Linked DNA regions of Parasegetibacter sp. NRK P23. The protein of the gene in region 1 interacts with the protein of each later gene in a pairwise test. Links are inferred from orthologs where the notes say so. Each region holds a gene or a part of one and is shown in the gene's direction. Other genes may lie near its edges.

The links.
Region 2: the proteins of rplI (region 1) and lon interact in binary tests that used the Escherichia coli proteins (3 or more experiments, as listed by UniProt). The link is inferred for Parasegetibacter sp. NRK P23 from one-to-one orthologs.

What each region holds. Positions count from the first base shown.
Region 1 is NZ_JAMDLG010000001.1:582,506-585,767, forward strand. What follows is about bases 106-3,040. They hold rplI (50S ribosomal protein L9), read left to right. Parts: upstream 106-1,317; coding sequence 1,318-1,764; downstream 1,765-3,040. Other genes in these bases: M4J38_RS02330 (c-type cytochrome), read left to right, coding at 106-563; rpsF (30S ribosomal protein S6), read left to right, coding at 684-1,037; rpsR (30S ribosomal protein S18), read left to right, coding at 1,041-1,307; M4J38_RS02350 (RNA-binding protein), read left to right, coding at 1,982-2,383; M4J38_RS02355 (fibronectin type III domain-containing protein), read right to left, coding at 2,380-3,040. Also shown: more of M4J38_RS02330, read left to right, coding at 1-105; more of M4J38_RS02355, read right to left, coding at 3,041-3,262.
Region 2 is NZ_JAMDLG010000001.1:2,502,411-2,505,812, reverse strand. Bases 168-3,242 are described here. They hold lon (endopeptidase La), read left to right. Parts: upstream 168-541; coding sequence 542-2,944; downstream 2,945-3,242. Other genes in these bases: M4J38_RS10160 (porin family protein), read left to right, coding at 168-401. In the rest of the region: more of M4J38_RS10160, read left to right, coding at 1-167; M4J38_RS10150 (SusC/RagA family TonB-linked outer membrane protein), read left to right, coding at 3,336-3,402.

The sequences.
Region 1 (3,262 bases):
ATCCTGCCTACGGTCAACTTGACGAAGAAGACATTAAAAGTGTGATCGCTTATCTCCGCACCTTACCCGCTATTGAGAACGAAGTGCCGCTTCCTGAAGTGGATTTTCCCTTCAGCTATATCCTGAACACGATTCCAAAGAAACCGGCTTTTACCAAAAAACCGGCCGAGACGGATACACTGGCCTATGGCAAATACCTGATTACCGCGGCGAGTTGCGTGGAATGTCACTCTCCATTTGAAAAGGGCGCGCCGGTGTTTGAAAAGGCGTTTTCGGGCGGAAGGGCTTTCCCTATGCCCAATGGCACCTTATTTACGTCCAACCTTACGCCACATGAAACGGGCATTAAAAACTGGACGAAGGAAATGTTCATAGAAAGGTTTAAAATGTACGCCGACAGTGGTCGTCAGCATGTACCCGTTAAACAGGGAGATTTCAACACCATTATGCCCTGGACGATGTACGCGAACATGAAAGAAAGTGACCTGGGCGCGATTTACGCGTTCCTCCGCACCGTACCGGCTTTGGAGAATAAGGTGGAAAAATTCGTGCCCCGGAAGTAGTCCCCTGCTTGGTTTTTCAGTATAAAGGTTTACCTTTGCACCCCATTTTGGGTGTAAACCGTACTGCTTTTAGTAAGCGTGTGGGTTTGCGGAATTAAAAATTAAACAAAAACAGGGATCATGAACAATTACGAATTGATGGTGATTTTTACCCCTGTGCTTTCTGATGATGACTTCAAAGCGTCTCAGAAAAAGTACATCGACCTGCTCACAGATGCAGGCGGATCGGTGGTTCACACGAACCCCTGGGGACTGAAATCACTGGCGTACCCTATCCAGAAGAAGACCACAGGTATTTACTGGGTCCTGGAGTACAGTGCGCCATCCGACTTCAATGAGAAGCTGAAGATCCAGCTTCTGCGTGACGAGAGCGTTCTCCGTCACATGGCTACCAAACTCGATAAATACGCCGTCGAGTACAATGCGAAAAAGAGAAGTGGCGTACAGGCTTCATCCGAAAAAGTGGAGGGTTAATTTATGGCCAAAGCAAACGAGATCAAGTATTTAACTGCGATCAAGACCGAAAAGCGCCAGAAGAAATACTGCCGCTTCAAGAAGATGGGGATCAAGTACATCGATTACAAAGATGGCGAGTTCCTGAAGAAATTTATCAACGAGCAGGGTAAACTGTTGCCCCGCAGGATCACCGGTAACTCCCTGAAGTTTCAGCGGAAGGTATCTGATGCTGTGAAAAAAGCCCGTCAGATGGCGATATTGCCCTACGTAACAGACCTGTTAAAGTAAGGAGGACACCATGCAAGTAATATTGATACAAGACGTAAACAACCTGGGTGGTGCCAACGAACTGGTAACGGTGAAGAACGGGTATGCCCGTAACTTCCTGATCCCAAACAAGTTCGCCGTAGAAGCAAGTGCTTCTAACCTGAAGCAACTCCAGGAGCGCCTGAAGCAGAAAGCGAAGAAAGAAGAGAAGATGCTCTCCGAGATCAACAACGTGATCGCGGTACTGAAAGAAGGTCCGGTGAAAATCGGAGCGAAAGTTGGTGCCAGCGAGAAGATCTTTGGTAGCGTTACTTCTGTTCAGATCGCCAAAGCGATCCGCGATCAGAAAGGGTATGATATCGACCGTCGTCGTATCTCCCTGGCTGAAGACATCAAGGAGCTGGGTACATTCAAAGCGAACATCGACTTTGGAAATGGCCATGCTACTGAAGTAGAGCTGGAAATCGTAGCTGAATAAGCGAAATTCGAAGATATACCAGGTAAAAACCCCGCGATTGCGGGGTTTTTCTATTCATAAAAAATAAATTTCATAAATCAAAATAAAAATATACCTTCGGTGTGTCCAGAATGATCTTTACAGTATCCAATCGTTCTCTGAGCATTTCTCGAAAATTGTTCCTGGTTCATTGATCACTGTTATCATGATGGTTTATTTATTTTTTTAATTTAGAATCATGAACATTTACGTTGGAAATCTCAGTTGGGATATGACTGAGCAAGATCTCCTGGAGCTTTTCGCTCCTTATGGCGAAGTTACTTCTGCCAAAATCGTTACCGACAAATTCAACAACAACCGCAGCAAAGGCTTTGGTTTCGTTGAAATGTCTGACGATGAAGCGGGTAAAACTGCTATTGAAAACCTGAACGGTGTTGAGACTATGGGTCGTAACATCGTTGTAAACGAATCACAACCTAAGCAAGGTGGTTCATCAGCTGGCGGCGGCGGTGGCTTCAAGAAAAGAAGCTTCGGCGGCGGCGGCGGTGGAAGCCGTGGCGGATTTGGTGGTGGTGGAAACCGCGGTGGCGGTGGCTACGGTGGTGGCCGCGGCGGTGGCGGTGGATACAACCGTTACTAATCAGGTTTAAGATCATTAAACAAATTCAAGTCTCCCCATTGGGGAGACTTTTTTTGTTTGAGTATTTCGCGCGACTGCTTTGTTGATTTTCGTTTCGTACTGTGGATGGTCAGCGTCTCAGGATCGGCGTCCGTAGCGGAAACAGGCAGGTTCAATTGCGTACCGAAGCGCATGTATTGGTGATCAATAGCAGTGATCGTGGGCGCATTGTTTTGCGTGGCCGCACTGTCTTCATTGCTGTAAGCGGAATGCCCTCCTTCATTTACCGCACGCACTTTGTAGTAGAATACTGCATTGGAAAGCAGTGCGGTATCATTGTAAGTGGTAGTATTCGCAGGCAGGCTGGCCAGCAATACATATACCCCATTGGCTGTAGTGGAACGGTAGAGTTCGTATTTCTCCTCATTGTTGGCATTATCGGCCCATGTTACAGCGATGGAAGAAGTAGATGTTCCATTTGCATCCAGTCCTGTAGGAGCGGAAGGAGCAGGAGGCAGCGCCATTGTGGTGGCAAACACTTTACCATAAGCATCATTCATCAACTGACCGATTTCTGAAACAGTCAGCGCCTTACCAAACACCACGAAGTCGTCCAGCTTTCCGGAGAAGCGGCCAGTAGCGGTATTGAAAGCATTACTGCTGTTCACGGTACCGATCCTGGAGGCGTTCGAAGTTTCCCCTATTGCGTTGAAACCAAGGTTATTGTCGGCTGCAACCTCAACACCATTGATATACAATTTCAGGCTGTTCGCATTGTATACCACCGTCACATAATTCCAATCTGTGCTGGTATAAGGAGCGGAAATGCTCTTGCGGGTAACAAAGATGAAATTGGTGTAAGCGGCGCCGGCATAAAGCCTGTTGCCATCTAACCTGATG
Region 2 (3,402 bases), 1.9 Mb from region 1 along the record:
CATTCGGATTGCAGCCCGAAGTATTGTGGACCGAATCGAACGCCCGCACCGGGGCAAAGTTTGAGGACATCTACCAGGACCTCGGCGCCCAGGTAAAAGATGTAAAACTGAACTACCTCGCCATCCCCCTGTTGCTGAACATCCGCCCTTCCAATTTCATCACTTTCCAGGTAGGACCGCAGTACAGCATCCTGATCGATAAGGACAAGCGCCTGCTGGACAACGGGAAAGAAGCTTTTAAAAGCGGGGATTTCTCCATGCTGGGTGGTGTACAACTGAAAATCGCCATGTTCAGGGCTTATGGCCGCTATGCGGTGGGCCTGAACGACATCAACGATATCGACAACCGCGACCAGTGGAAAAGCCAGGCATGGCAGGTTGGTCTCGGTTATGTGTTCTGATAAAACAGCAGAAACAGATTAGAACCCGGTCAATTCGACCGGGTTTTTTTGTGTGGCACCAATATTGACCCCGTAGTTTTTCCCGTTTTCCCGCCATCCCGCGGGCAGAATGGCAGTACTTTTATCTTAAATAAGCACGGATGAGCGAACAGCATTTTTTCCTGAGACCTGAAGATGAGATGGATTTTATGCCCATTATTCCCCTGAACGAAAGCGAAGACGATAACAATGCCGCGATGGACCTGCCAGCCGAGGTTCCTTTATTGCCGCTCCGGAACACCGTTTTGTTCCCGGGCGTGGTATTGCCGATAACGGTGGGAAGGGAAAAAAGCATCAAAGCGGTCCAGGAAGCGTATAAAAGTGATAAGCTGATTGGCGTGATCGCGCAGAAAGATAGTGCCGTGGAAGAACCCGTGGTAGCCGACCTGGAAACGGTGGGTACCGTGGCGCGCATCATCAAACTGATTAAAATGCCGGATGGCGGCACCACGGTGATTATCCAGGGAAAGAAAAGGTTCCTTATAGAAAAAGTGCTGGCGGAAGAACCGTTCTTTAAAGCGGCCATCGCTCAGATGCCGGAGGAAGAAGCCCCGGTCGACGAAAACTTCCTGGCTTATGTGGCCAACATCAAGGACCTCGCCACCCAGATCATGTCGTTTACACCGAACCTTCCGGCGGAAGCGGGGATCATGCTCAAAAATATCGAGAACCCGGCCTTCCTGATCCATTTCGTGGCCAGCAACCTGAACGCGGGATTGGGGGAAAAACAAAAGCTCCTGGTCTCGAACAGTATCCGTGAAAGGGCCGATCTTCTGATGCAATTGCTGCAGCGCGACCTCCAGTTCGCGGAACTGAAAAATAAGGTGACCACGAAAACCCGTGCCGAACTCGACAAACAGCAAAGGGAATACTTCCTGCAACAGCAGATGAAAAGCATCAAGGAAGAACTCGGCGGAGATCCCAATGAGCGCGAACTGCGAGATCTCCAGCAGAAAGCGGAGCTGAAAAAATGGCCCGAAGCCGCGAAGGAAATGTTCCGCAAAGGCATCGAAAAGCTGGAAAGAATGCACCCCTCCACGCCCGATTACTCCGTGGTGTACAACCACCTCGATCTGCTGCTGGAATTGCCATGGGAAGAACATACACAAGATAGCTACGACCTGGTAAAGGCCCGCACTATACTGGATACCGACCATTACGGCATGGACCGCATCAAAGAACGTATCCTCGAATACCTCGCCGTGCTGAAGCTGAAAGGAGATATGAAAAGTCCGATCCTTTGTTTTGTTGGTCCGCCCGGTATCGGTAAAACATCGCTCGGCAGAAGTATCGCTTCGGCTGTAAACAGGAAATACGCCCGCTTAAGCCTGGGTGGTCTGCACGATGAAAGTGAATTGCGCGGACACCGGAAAACGTACATCGGCGCCATGCCCGGCAGGATCATTCAGTCTTTGAGGAAAATCAAAACCTCCAACCCGGTGATGATCCTGGATGAAATTGATAAGATCGGCAACGACCACCGCGGCGATCCCAGCAGCGCGTTGCTTGAAATACTGGACCCGGAACAGAACAATACTTTCTACGACAATTACCTGGAACTGGAATACGACCTCAGTAAGGTGCTTTTCATTGCCACCGCGAACAATATCAACAACATCCAGCCCGCGCTCCGCGACAGGCTGGAGATCATCGACCTGAGCGGATACGCCATCGAAGAAAAGATCGAGATCGCCAAAAGGCATCTGATCCCCAAACAAAAGGAATCGCATGGATTGGCGAAATACAATTTCCGCATCCCCGATAAGGTGATCGAAAAGATCATCAAGGATTATACAAGGGAAAGCGGGGTGCGTGACCTGGACCGCCAGATCGCCGGCGTGATGCGTAACCTGGCCAAAAAAGTGGCCATGGAGGAAAAACTGAAACCCACGCTCGCGGTAACGGATGTAGAGGAGATGCTCGGGAAACCCCGTTTCAGCAACGAAGTGTACAAGTCTGCCAATATACCCGGGGTGGCCGTAGGACTGGCCTGGACCTATGTTGGCGGTGATATACTTTTTATTGAAGCGAGTTTAAGTGAAGGAAAAGGAGAAATGCGGCTTACCGGTAACCTCGGTAATGTGATGAAGGAATCTGCCAGTACGGCGCTCAGTTATTTACAGGCGAACGCGGCGAAGGCCGGCATCGACTCTAAACTGTTCGCGGCAAAAAACATTCATATCCACGTGCCCGAAGGCGCCGTTCCAAAGGATGGCCCCAGCGCCGGCATTACCATGATGACCGCCCTGGCCTCCGCGTTCACCGGCCGGAAAATAAAATCCCACCTGGCCATGACGGGAGAGATCACGCTTCGCGGACAGGTACTCCCGGTGGGAGGGATCAAGGAAAAAATTCTTGCGGCCAAACGCGCGGGGCTGAAAGAGATCGTCCTTTGTTACGTGAACGAAAAAGATGTGCTGGAAATTGATCCCGCCTTTATTAAAGGGCTGAAGTTTCATTATGTGAAACAGATGCAGGAAGTGCTGGACATCGCTTTAGTTTAATATAGTAATACAATGAAATAAGCGTGGCGGCCGCAGGAATGTGGTCGCCATTTTTTTGCTCCCGCTAAACGTTTGCCGGTGCATACCATGGGCCATCCCGTTGTTTGAGCTGTCCGGTATTCGTGTTCAATTTCACCTTTGGCCTTTGCATTTACCCCGTTTTTTAAACGTTGTGACGCCTGCAAACGTTTGTGTGGAAAATCATTAAAAAATAGCGCAAACGTTTGTAATGCGGGTTACAAACGTTTGCGGCAGGTAGTAGCGTTTTCAGGTGTTTTTTGTATTGAAAACACGGGCTAAATTGGGCTTGTATTCAACCAGAACGAGAACAGAATAAGTAGGGAAGGATCCCTGTTTGATGCCTCAATAAATTGACAACAAGCTTATGAGAATGACACTAGCCCCTTGCACGGGGAGGTTAGCCGCGTTGCTGGCCTTCTCTTTCCTGCACGCTATTC